3 regions of the Tardiphaga sp. P4_G1 genome follow, and region 2 is predicted to be linked to each of the others. Evidence: riboswitches for the same ligand, from Rfam matches in the RefSeq annotation. Region 2 holds a riboswitch; each other region holds the start of a gene.

Region 1 (4,161 bases), on a different contig from region 2:
ATCTCGGCGCCGCAGTCCTATCCGACAGCCCGTCCGGTTGCGTCGGCTGCTCCCGTCAGCGGGGGCGGCAACGGTATGTATACGCCGCCGCCCGCACGCGCGCCGATCGAAACCACCGGCTCCACGGCGCCGCGCTCGGTTGCAGCGACCAACGGCCTTGCCCGTGATGGCGGCACCTCGATCATCGTCGGCACCAGCGACACGCTCGACGGTCTGGCGAAGCGCTACAACGTCTCGTCGGCCGCGATCCTGCAGGCCAATGGCTACAAGGGTCCGCGCGCGCTGTCGCCCGGCCAGTCGCTGATCATTCCGCGCCAGGGCGCTGCGGCAACTCCGGCCGTTGCCGCTGCTGCGAGCAAACCTGCCGTCGGCGCATCGACCATGCATTTCGTCAATCGCGGCGATACGCTGATGAGCATCTCGCGCCGGAACAACGTGCCGGTCGCCGAACTCGCGCGCGCCAATGGTCTGGCGCCGACTGCCCAATTGAAGCTTGGCTCCAAGATCACGGTACCCGGCGCGCGTACGGCCAATGCAGCTCCTGTAGCAGCGCCGCTCGCTGCGCCCGTCGCAGCCGTGACGGCCGCTCCGGCTGGCGCGGTCACGTCCGCTGCCGTGGCCCGTGTTGCGTCTGCCGAGCCCGCACAGAAGGCCCGTCTGGCAAGTGCCACGACGACGCCTGAAGAAACCGCGCCGGAATCGCCGACTAAAGCCGCTGACGCAACCGGCGCTTTGCCGACGTTCCGTTGGCCGGTGCGCGGCCGCGTGGTCACAGGCTACGGCGCCAAGACCAATGGCAAGTCCAACGACGGCATCAACGTCGCCGTGCCGGAAGGCACGCCGATCAAGGCTGCCGAAGATGGCGTCGTTGCCTATTCCGGCAACGAGCTGAAGGGTTACGGCAATCTGGTCCTCGTTCGTCACTCCAACGGCTACGTCACCGCATATGCCCATGCGAGTGAGCTGATGGTGAAGCGTGGCGAGACCATCAAGCGCGGTCAGGTGATCGGCAAGTCCGGCCAGTCCGGTGAGGTTACTTCGCCGCAGCTTCACTTCGAGATCCGCAAGGGCTCGTCGCCGGTCGATCCGCTGCAGTTCCTCAACGGGGCGTAAGCGCAATCCACGAAGTGTAGTTCGCATTTAAGCAAGCCCGGCCTCGTGCCGGGCTTGATACGTTTGATCCCGGGGCTGCGGCCCACTCCAGCTCCGGAATCTTCGACGCGCTGCTGCGAGTGGGCAGCTTGCGCACGCAAGCTCGGTTGACTGCCGCGCGATGTTGCCCATATGTGAACATGTCGTGGTTCTTCGGGAAGGTTTGCCCGAAGCTAAGAGGGAAGCCGGTGAGGCGTTAAGCCAAGGCCGGAGCTGCCCCCGCAACTGTAAGCGGTGAGCCGCTGTCCATTAAAGTCACTGAGACCTGCAAAGGTTTTGGGAAGGCCGGACAGCAGCATTGACCCGCGAGCCAGGAGACCTGCCTCGACAACATAAACGTCCTCGGGCGGGGTGTCCCGGTGGTGCGGTTGCGATTCCGCGACTGCCGTCGTGGAATCCAGACGTGTCACTTTGGCCTTTTGCCCCCAATCATTGGGGTTAAGCCATGTCTACTGTGTCAAAGTCTACTTCTTCCAAGTCTTCTGCCAAATCTACGTCCTCGCTTCCTGTTGCTACATTGGGAACGTCACGGATCGGTCCGCGGCGTGAGCTCAAGATGGCGCTGGAAAGCTATTGGTCCGGTGCAATCGACGAGAATGCGCTGATCGATGTCGGCGTCGGGCTGCGTGCCGCAAATTGGGCGCGTCAGAAGTCGCTCGGGATCACGGTCATGCCGTCGAACGACTTCTCATTCTACGATCAGGTACTCGATACCAGCGTCATGGTAGGCGCCATTCCGAAGGTCTATGGCTGGAAGGGAGGAGACGTTTCCTTCGCGACCTATTTTGCCATGGCACGTGGATCACAAGGCGCCGCGCATGACGAGGCCTGTACACACGGCTCTCATGCGCATGACACGTCGCAAGGCGTACCAGCACAGGAGATGACCAAGTGGTTTGATACCAACTACCACTTCATGGTGCCTGAACTGGCGCAGGATCAGACCTTCAGTGTCGCATCGCGCAAGCCGATCAAGGAGTACGAGGAGGCGAGATCGCTGGGTTATCAGACACGACCTGTGCTAGTCGGGCCTGTGACCTATCTGAAGTTGGCCAAGAGCGCGGATGCGTCATTCGATCCGGTGACACTGCTCGACAGATTGCTGCCCGTCTATGTTGAGGTGCTCGGGGAATTGGCCGATAGCGGCGCCGAGTGGGTGCAACTGGATGAGCCATGTCTGGTGCTCGATCTCGACGCGCCGGCCCGGCAGGCGCTGCAAAAGACATATGCGGCTTTTGCCGAAGCGGTTCCGCAACTCAGGATCATGCTGAACACCTATTTTGGTGAGCTGGGCGACAACCTCGATCTGGCCCTGTCGCTTCCCGTCGCCGGGCTTCATCTCGATCTGGTCCGCGCGCAGGACCAGTTCGATGAAGTCGCTGCGAAGGCGCGGAAGGACATGATCCTCTCGCTGGGCGTGATCGATGGCCGCAATATCTGGCGGTCCGATTTGTCCAGTCTGCTCGATAGTCTGGAACCCATGGTCGATCTCCTGGGGAGGGATCGCGTTGAGCTCGCGCCGTCCTGTTCGCTGCTACATGTGCCGATCGATCTCAGCCTTGAGACTGATCTCGATCCGGACGTCAAAAGCTGGCTGGCTTTTTCGATCCAGAAGATGGAAGAGCTGGCCGCACTTGGAGCAGCGCTGGCTGGCAGCCGCGCTGATGTCGCTGCAACGCTTGCCGCGTCGGACGCCGCGGCGGCTGCGCGACTGGCATCGTCGAAGATCCACGATCTTGCGGTCGCCAAACGCGTCGCCTCTGTGGACGCGACAATGCGTCGTCGGGGCAGTGACTTTGCCACGCGCGCTGCCGAACAGCATCGACGCTTCAAGCTGCCGGCATTCCCGACAACGACCATCGGCTCGTTTCCGCAGACCGCGGAAGTGAGAAACGCACGCGGGGCCCATGTCAGGGGCACACTCAGCGATGCCGCCTACAAGACGTTCCTGCAGAACCAGACGGCGAGGGCGGTGCGCTGGCAGGAGAATATCGGTCTCGATGTGTTGGTGCACGGCGAGTTCGAGCGCAACGACATGGTGCAGTATTTTGGTGAGCAGCTTTCCGGCTTCACCTTCACCAAGCATGGCTGGGTGCAATCCTATGGCTCCCGCTGCGTGCGGCCACCTGTGCTGTTCGGCGACGTGTCCCGGCCGCATCCGATGACCGTCGAATGGTGGCAGTACTCACAGTCGCTCACCGAACGTCCGATGAAGGCCATGCTGACAGGGCCTGTCACGATCCTGAACTGGTCGTTCGTGCGTGACGACATCCCCCGCGAAGTCGCCTGTCGCCAGATCGCGCTCGCGATACGCGATGAGGTGCTCGATCTGGAAAAGGCTGGGGCCGGTATGATCCAGATCGACGAAGCGGCACTCCGCGAAGGGCTTCCGCTGCGCAAATCGGAATGGAAATCCTATCTCGATTGGGCCGTGGAGAGCTTCCGTATCTGTTCGTCGGGTGTGCGTGACGACACGCAGATCCATACGCATATGTGCTACTCGGAGTTCAACGACATCATCGACGCTATCGGTGCCATGGACGCCGACGTGATCTCCATCGAAACGTCACGGTCGAAGATGGAACTGCTCGATGCGTTCAGGACCTACAAGTATCCAAACGAGATAGGTCCCGGGGTCTATGACATCCACTCGCCGCGGGTGCCTGAAACGCGCGATATGGTCGATCTGCTCAAGCTTGCACGGCAGCGGCTGGCGGACTCCCAGCTCTGGATCAATCCCGATTGTGGACTGAAAACCCGCAAATGGGAGGAGGTGCGGCCTGCGCTCGTGAATATGGTCGCGGCGGCACGTGAGTTGCGAAGTCTCGCCTAGGGCGAGTCGAATGCCGCCCCGTTGTCATGACGGGGCGGCATTTGCCTTTACTTTGTGGCCAGCTTCACGCCCAGGCGTCCTGCGAGTTCTTGTACGAACTGCCAAGCCACGCGACCTGATCGCGAGCCGCGGGTGGTCGACCATTCCAGCGCGTCGCGTTCCAGTTCGGCGGCGTC
Region 2 (4,161 bases):
GAGCGCTGCCGCGCCTGCCCAGACAGGTAATGTTGCCAGTGCCGCGATACGCAGTGCCACGCCGAGGCCGAGTGCCAGCGCCCCGTAAGTGCCGATGCGGCTGTCCTTCATGATCGCAAGGCGCTTCTCGACGGTCCAGCCCCCGCCGAAACTGTCGGCTGTGTCGGCGAGGCCGTCTTCATGCAGCGCGCTGGTCAGGGCGATGCTTGTCGTGATCGCCAGCAGGGCAGAAATCAGCGGTGACCAGAATTCGCCGGCAACGAGAAACACGATTGCGGATGCAGCGCCGATGCCGGCGCCGACCACCGGAAAATACTTCATTGCACGCGCAAGCCAGTCAGGCCCTTGCGCGTCGACAGTTGCCGGTACCGGCAGCACCGTCAGGAAACGGATCGCATTCAAAAGATGCGGATCCAGCCTCATCTAGATCTTTCCGGCCAGCACGTCGTCGAGGCTCGCAACGTCGGTCAGCATGCGCGCGGCGGCGCGGACCAACGGCACCGCAAGCAGCGCGCCGGTGCCTTCACCGAGCCGCAAGCCGAGATCGAGTAGCGGCTTGGCATCGAGCGCGTTCAGCACGATGTCATGGCCGCGTTCGGCCGAGCGGTGTGCGAAGACGCAGTAGTCGCGTGCAGCCGGGCACAGACGAACGGCGAGCAGTGCCGCGGCGCTGGAGATGAAGCCGTCGATGATCACCGGCCGCCGTTGCGAAGCTGCGCCGAGGATCGCTCCGGCCATGCCCGCGATTTCCAGTCCGCCTAATTGGGCCAGCACATCCAGTGGCGCAGTTGCGTCGCTGCGCGCTGCCGCCTTCGTGATCGCCGCGCGCTTGCGCGCCATGCCGGCATCATCCTGCCCGGCGCCAACGCCGATACAATCATTCAGGGGTGCCGGTGCGAGTCGATGAACCACCAGTGCCGAGGAGGCCGTGTTGCCAATTCCCATCTCGCCGAGCGCGATGATGTCTGCGCCGGCCTTGATCTCACCGACGGCGATTCTGAAGCCGCGCGTCAGCGCATCGGCCGCGTGCTCTGCCGTCATCGCTGGCTCGCGCGCGGCATTCGCCGTACCCATGCGGACCTTGGCGTCGATCAGCTTCGGATGGACAGGCAGTTCCGCAGCGACGCCGATGTCGATCACGCGCACACCGATGTCATTGGCCGCGGCGAAAGCATTGGCCGTGGCGCGGCCGGCCAGATAGGTCATCACCATCGCGACCGTGACCGCCGACGGATATTGCGACACGCCTTCGGCTACGAGTCCGTGATCCCCCGCGAAGACCAGCAGCACGGCATTGTCACCGCGGGGCTCGCCCGGATGCCGGATCATGCCGAGTTGCAATGCCAGCTCCTCGATTCGTCCGAGCGATCCCAGCGGCTTGGCCTTGCCGTCGATGGCGGCGCGGATTCCTGCCGCGATCTGCGGGTCAACAGGCGCAATGGCGGGCGGCTGCCACAAGGGCTGGGAATAGGCGGACATAGGGTTCCTTTTCGCGGCCTAACTGACGCAAGACGACCTGCAAGGTCAACAGGTCCGGGCGACAGTCCGTCGGCGCGGTTGACCCCGGCGCACCTGGCAGATAGCGTCTTTTACGATGGTCCTTCCGCGTGGAAGGTGAATAGGGAAGCCGGTTTGAGGCCGGCGCTGCCCCCGCAACTGTAAGCGACGAGCCCGCGCCGGTGCCACTGGGAATTCTTCAGAATTCTTGGGAAGGCGGCAACAGGCTGTGACTCGCAAGCCAGGAGACCTGCCATCACGAACTGTGCTTTGGAGGCGTCGTCGGGGCGGGGTGCACCGGACGGGAGCGAACCGACGGCCATGCTGTCGGCGCGATCCAACAAAGCTCGTAGGCCCGCGAGGGCATGAACTGAGCATGTGATGGATCACGACAGCGCCGATATCTCTGGCGAGCAAATTTCGGTCGAACCGCCGCGCCCTGTGCCGGCTGGTCCCGTTGTCGTGAGTGTGTGCATCAGCTGCAAGGCCGCCGAAACCGGCACGATCGTTGGGCCGGACATGTTCGATGCGGTGAAGGCCGCGCTCGGCGATGGCGATGCCGCCGTGATGGTGCGTCCGGTGCAGTGTCTCAGCGTCTGCAAGCGGCCAGCAACCGTCGCGGTGACGAGCCCTGATGGCTACACGTTCCTGTTCGGCGATCTGCAGACCGATAGCGGCAGCGCGGCGCTGGTGTCTTTCGTGGAGTCCTATCAGAAGGCCGACTACGGCCTGGTGCCATGGCGCGAGCGCGCCGAGGTGCTGCGCAAGGGCATGGTCGCGCGCGTGCCGCCGATGCGTTGGTCGCCTGAAGATGGGCGTGCGCCGAAATGACCGCGGTCTCCACCACGTTGGTGCTGGGCGGTGCGCGGTCCGGCAAGTCAACTTTCGCCGAGAGGCTGGTCGATGGCATCGGCCTGACCAAAGTCTATCTTGCGACTGCGACGGCCGGTGATGACGAGATGCATGCCCGCATCGCGCAGCATCGCAAGCAGCGCGGCGAAGGCTGGATCACCGTGGAAGAGCCGCTCGCGCTTGTCGATGCCCTGACGCGCGAGGCCACGGTCGGACGCGTCGTGCTGGTGGATTGCCTGACACTGTGGCTGTCGAACCTGATGTTGGCCGAGCGCGATCCAGAGATTGAAGCGAAGCGCCTCGTGCGTTTTCTCGATGTCTCGCGCTATCCGATCGTGTTCGTGTCCAACGAAGTCGGCCTCGGTCTCGTGCCGGAGACACCGCTCGGACGCGCTTTTCGCGATGCGCAGGGCCGCCTCAACCAGATCATCGCGGCCGCCGTGCCGAATGTTGCTTTCATCGCAGCCGGACTTCCGCTCTGGCTCAAGCGTTCCCAGGAGAATTGAATGTCCCGCGTTCCCGTCACCGTCCTCACCGGATTTCTCGGCGCCGGCAAGACCACGCTGCTGCGCTCGCTGCTGACCCAGGCCGATGGCCGCCGCATCGCCGTGATCGTCAATGAGTTCGGCGATGCCGGTTTCGATGGCGGTCTGGTCGAGGAATGCGCGGCAAAGGCCTGTGCGCCCGGCGATATCGTCGAGCTTACCAATGGCTGCATCTGCTGCACCGTCGCCGACGACTTCGTGCCGACCATGGATAAGCTGCTGTCGCGCGAGCGTCCACTCGATGCCATCGTCATCGAGACCTCCGGCCTCGCGCTGCCGCAGCCGCTGTTGAAGGCCTTTGCCTGGCCGGCGGTGAAGACTCGCGCCACTGTCGATGGCGTCGTCACTGTCGTCGACGCACTGGCGCTCTCTGAAGGCCGTGTCACGCTGGACGAAGACGCTGTTGCCGAACAGCGCGCCAGGGACGAAGGCATCGAACACGACGACCCCATCGAGGAAGTGTTCGAGGACCAGCTCGCTTGCGCTGATCTAGTGGTTTTGTCGAAGAGCGATCTCGTCGCTCCGGAAAAACTCGCCGAGATCGAAGCCAAGCTGAAAGCCGTGTTGCGCCCCGGTGTCAGCATCGTGCGCTCGAAGGGCGATCTCGCGCCATCGGTGCTGATCGGCCTCAATGCCGCCGCCGAGGACGACATGGCCGCTCGTGTCGGCCATCACGGCGAGGAAGAAGAACACGACCATGACGATTTCGACAGCATCGTCGTCAAACCCACCGCTGCTGCGAGCATCGACGCGATGCGTGCGCGCATCAGCGACGCGCTTGGCCTCGATGGCGTGCTGCGCGTGAAGGGTCATGCACGCATTACGGACAAGCCCGCGCCGATCGTGGTGCAGGCCGTCGGCGCTCGCGTTGAACTCGCCTTCGCCCGGCCGGACGTGATGCAGGCCGAGCATCTGGTGGTCATCGGCCTCAAGGGATTCGACGGCGACGCCGTGCGAAAGGCACTCGCCGGGTAACGCAGGTTCACCCGCATGCATCTGAAGCTCGATACCTCCGGCAGCATTGACGACGGCGACGTCGCCCGCGATCTCGGGCAGGACACCGCCGATATCGTCGTGCTGTCGGCGGCTGACAGCGATCTGGCGGCGTTCAATGCGGCGCATGCGACACTGCCGGGCGATTTCCCCAGCGTGCGGTTCACCAACATGCTGGCGCTCGGTCATCCCGCGTCGGTCGATCTCTATGTCGAGCGCACGCTGGCTGAGGCGAAGATCGTGGTGCTGCGCATGCTCGGCGGCATCAGCTATT
Region 3 (4,161 bases), on a different contig from region 2:
GTCGAGCGTGGTCGAGCGATCCATCTGCACGCCACCGCGTGCCTCCGCTAGTATCTCGATGGAGTCGATCGGCAGGATGCCGCGGCTCCACAGGGATCCCTCGAAGGACGGATAGCGGCCGCGCTCGGCGGCGAGATCCACCGATGCCGAGATGGAATGGAAGGCAATCGCTTCCATGCTGGTGTCGGCAAACGCCACGGCCGCATCCGACGCCATCGCGATGCCCTGCGCCTGCAGTGCATCCTGAAAGCCCATCAGACCCAGACCCACCGGACGGTGCTTGAGGTTCGAGCGGCGCGCTTCCGGGATGGTGTAGAAATTGATGTCGATGACATTGTCGAGCATCCGCATCGCCGTGGTCACGGTGCGCTTCAGCTGTGCGTGGTCGATGCCATCCTTGCCGATATGATTGAGCAGGTTGACCGAGCCGAGATTGCAGACCGCGACTTCGTCGTCCGACGTATTCAGCGTGATTTCCGTGCAGAGATTCGACGAGTGGATGACGCCGGCATGCTGCTGCGGCGAACGCAGGTTGCAGGGATCCTTGAAGGTGATCCAGGGATGGCCGGTCTCGAACACCATGGTCAGCATGCGACGCCACAGATCGGTGGCCCGCACCTTCTTGAACACGCGGATCTCGCCGCGCGCGGCCTTTTCCTCATAGACCGCGTATCGTTCGGCAAACGGCTTGCCATAGAGATCGTGCAGCTCAGGCGTCTCGTCCGGCGAGAACAGCGTCCATTCGCCATCGGCCTCGACGCGCTGCATGAACAGATCCGGCACCCAGTTGGCGGTGTTCATATCGTGCGTGCGGCGGCGATCGTCGCCGGTGTTCTTGCGGAGATCGAGAAACTCCTCGATGTCGATGTGCCAGGTTTCCAAGTAAGCGCAGACCGCGCCCTTGCGCTTGCCGCCCTGATTGACGGCGATGGCCGTATCGTTGGCAACCTTCAGGAACGGCACAACGCCCTGGCTCTCGCCATTGGTGCCCTTGATATGCGCGCCGAGACCGCGCACGCGAGTCCAGTCATTGCCGAGACCACCGGAATATTTCGCCAGCAGTGCATTGTCCTTCACCGACTTGAAGATGCCGTCGAGATCGTCGGCCACCGTGGTGAGGAAGCACGACGACAGCTGCGGCCGCTGCGTACCCGAATTGAACAACGTCGGCGTCGAGGCCATGAAGTCGAACGACGACAACAGATTGTAGAATTCGATGGCGCGGGCTTCGCGGTCGATCTCGCGCAGCGCGAGGCCCATGGCAACGCGCATGAAGAAGGCCTGCGGCAGTTCGATGCGATTGCCCTGCACATGCAGGAAGTAGCGGTCATAGAGCGTCTGCAATCCCAGGAACTGGAACTGAAGGTCCCCTTCCGGCTTCAGCGCGGCAGCGATTCGCTTGAGATCGAAGCGCGCGAGTTCGGGATCGAGCAGCTCGGCCGCAATGCCGGTCTTGATATAGGCGCCGAAATATTCGGCGTAACGCGTGGTCATGTCGGCCTGCGACGCGTGGGTCGGCGTGCCCCCGACAAAGGACAGGACTTCGGTACGCAGTTTGTCGAGGAGCAGGCGGGCGCTGACAAAGGTGTAGTTCGGCTCCTGCTCCACCAACGTGCGCGCGGCCATGATGCCGGCCAGTGCCAGCTCATCCAGCGTGATGCCGTCATAGAGATTGCGTCGGGTTTCCTCGAGCACCGGGGCGGCATCGACGCCATCAAGGCCGGCGCAGGCCTCGTTGACGATCAGCGCGAGACGCGCCGAATCGAGCGGGGCGCGGGTGCCGTTGGCGAGCGTGACATGCAGCACCGGTGCCGTGGAGACGAGCGCCGGCTTGGCTGCCAGTTCCTCGGCGCGGGTGCGAGCGCGCTCCTCGCGGTACAGCACATAGGCGCGGGCGACCTTGTGGTGCTCGCTGCGCATCAGCGCCAGCTCGACCTGATCCTGGACGTCCTCGATATGGAAGGTGCGGCCTTCACCGACGCGGCGCGTCAGCGCCGCCGCGACTTCGCCGGTCAGCTGTTCTACCGCCTCATGCACGCGGCGCGACGCCGCTGCCGTGTGGCCCTCGACCGCGAGGAAAGCCTTGGTCATGGCCACGGAAATCTTGCCCGCATCGAACGGCGACACCGTGCCGTTGCGTCGGATGATCTGCATCGAGGGTTCGCGCGCAGGCGCAGCGAGCGTTTCCGGCGACAGTTGAATCAGCGGCGCATGAGCCGCATCGCGTCCGTTGGACAAAACAGAAGATGAAGTAGGCATCGGCAAGACCCCGTGTGATGCATCAAGCAATGGGGGCTGGGGCCGAAAGGACGCTGCAAAATACACGGCGGAGATCCGCCGGCATTGCCTGCAAGCGACCGCTGGGACACCCCGCCCATGGACGTTCTGGTGTCGCGGCAGGTCTCCTGGCTCGCAGGTCAATGTCTGTTTCAGCCTTCCCGATGCTTGCGCATCAGTGACTTCAATCGAAACAGACTCACTGCTTACAGTTGCGGGGGCAGCGCCGGAATATGACGAAAAACAACGTCTTTACCGGCTTCCCTCTTAGCCACCAAGTCTTGCGACAGGGCGGACCGTGACATCTACATTTGGTGTGACCCGCGGTGTAGTGTCAAGCGGGCATTGGAGCCGAACGCAACAAATTCGGTAGGGCTGTTGGTTCAGTGGACAACCGCTTGCGTGGCGGAAACCGCGGGGTCGTTGACGGTTTCTGCACGATGCGATTCGTTGCCGCCGAGCACCGCGAAGCGCAGAACATCGTGATCAACCGATGGAGGATGCGATGCGCGACCTGATGACGACCACTGAAAGGATCAACTTCAACGCTTTCGTGGGGCACGCAGGCGCGGTCACGGCGTTCGAGACGACGGATCAGATCGCCCGGCGCCGCCTCGACGAGATGCTGAACGAAGCGCTGATGGACAGCTTTCCTGCGAGTGATCCGATTTCTTCGCTGCAGCTCGCCTGAGCAGAATCAGACCGCGCGAAAGCTGGCCCGATAGTGGCTGGGCGTCAGGCCCAGGCGTCGCACGAAGACCTGACGCATATGTTCGGCGGTGGTGAAACCGGATTCATAAGCCACCACCTTGAGCGGCAGATCGCTGCCTTCGAGACGGTTACGCGCCGTGTCGATCCGGGCGCCCTCGACAAAATCTGCCGGCGTCATCTTTGTTTCCTGCTTGAATGTCCGCGCGAAGGTGCGCGCGCTCATGCCCGCCACATCGGCCAGTTCATCCACGCTGTGTGCGTCACGCAGATGCGCCATCACATGGGCATGGACTCGCGCGATCGGCGAGTCCGGCTCGGCCGGCGGTACCAGATACGGACTGAATTGCGACTGGCCACCCTGGCGCTGCGCCACCACGACCAGACGCTTGGCCACAGCCAACGCAACGTCCGCGCCATGATCTTCCTGGACCAGCGCGAGACCCAGATCGATGCCTGCGGTGACGCCGGCTGACGTCACCAGCGCACCGTCACGACTGTAGATGCGATCGAACTCCACATGCGCTTTGGGAAAACGCAGCGCCAATAGCGGCGCGTTCTGCCAGTGCGTCGTCACCGTCTTGTCGTCAAGCAAGCCTGCATGGCCGAGCGCGAATGCCCCGGTGCAGACCGAGCCATAACGCTCCGCATGGAGCGCCGCATTGGCCAGCCACTCTGTAAGCTGCGGATCCGCCTCTGCCGTCGGCAGCCCAGGCCCGCCGGCCACCAGAACCAGATCCCAGGGTTTGTTCGCATCACTGAACGCCAGATCGGCAGATATCCGCAGGCCGTTCGATGCACGCAGCGGCGCGCAGTCTGCAGCGACAAGTGTAATGTCGTAGCCGTCGCCCGGTGCAACGAAGCCATTGGCCTCCATGAACACATCAAGCGGACCGGCTACGTCCAGCGACTGGACGCCCGGAAAGATCGCAAGAGCAACGGTCTTCATGGTGATGCTTCATTCCGACGGCGAGGACAGGCCCAAGTCATTCTGAATAGATAGTCGTCTTGCGGCAGGAAATCACGGGCGAATGGCAGCTTTGCAGGGCGCGGCGCGATTGCGAGGACACCGCCCGCCGGCGACAACGGATGCATCACAACACCCCCGCAAGGAGCATCTCATGAGCAAGACCATTGCCGGCATCAAAGTCCCTGACAGCGCCCTCGCCCGCCAGG

The links. Region 2 has a riboswitch for cobalamin ahead of AC1DUY_RS12940 (DUF1636 family protein). Riboswitches for the same ligand answer to the same signal wherever they lie in the genome.
Region 1: it holds a riboswitch for cobalamin, as region 2 does, so the genes downstream of both, metE (5-methyltetrahydropteroyltriglutamate--homocysteine S-methyltransferase) here and AC1DUY_RS12940 (DUF1636 family protein) in region 2, are expected to answer to the same signal.
Region 3: it holds a riboswitch for cobalamin, as region 2 does, so the genes downstream of both, AC1DUY_RS20775 (ribonucleoside-diphosphate reductase subunit alpha) here and AC1DUY_RS12940 (DUF1636 family protein) in region 2, are expected to answer to the same signal.

What each region holds. Positions count from the first base shown of each region.
Region 1 covers NZ_JBFUJU010000001.1:607,246-611,406, reverse strand. Annotated here, with positions in the region: gene AC1DUY_RS03010 (peptidoglycan DD-metalloendopeptidase family protein) at 1-1,113, shown strand, start outside; cobalamin riboswitch at 1,282-1,493, shown strand; gene metE (5-methyltetrahydropteroyltriglutamate--homocysteine S-methyltransferase) at 1,598-3,985, shown strand; gene AC1DUY_RS03000 (ATP-binding protein) at 4,033-4,161, opposite strand, start outside.
Region 2 covers NZ_JBFUJU010000005.1:43,784-47,944, forward strand. Annotated here, with positions in the region: gene cobS (adenosylcobinamide-GDP ribazoletransferase) at 1-423, opposite strand, end outside; gene cobT (nicotinate-nucleotide--dimethylbenzimidazole phosphoribosyltransferase) at 424-1,479, opposite strand; cobalamin riboswitch at 1,579-1,769, shown strand; gene AC1DUY_RS12940 (DUF1636 family protein) at 1,879-2,328, shown strand; gene cobU (bifunctional adenosylcobinamide kinase/adenosylcobinamide-phosphate guanylyltransferase) at 2,325-2,855, shown strand; gene cobW (cobalamin biosynthesis protein CobW) at 2,856-3,869, shown strand; gene cobN (cobaltochelatase subunit CobN) at 3,885-4,161, shown strand, end outside.
Region 3 covers NZ_JBFUJU010000008.1:283,630-287,790, forward strand. Annotated here, with positions in the region: gene AC1DUY_RS20775 (ribonucleoside-diphosphate reductase subunit alpha) at 1-2,259, opposite strand, end outside; cobalamin riboswitch at 2,379-2,593, opposite strand; gene AC1DUY_RS20780 (hypothetical protein) at 2,783-2,968, shown strand; gene AC1DUY_RS20785 (GlxA family transcriptional regulator) at 2,975-3,940, opposite strand; gene AC1DUY_RS20790 (HD domain-containing protein) at 4,107-4,161, shown strand, end outside.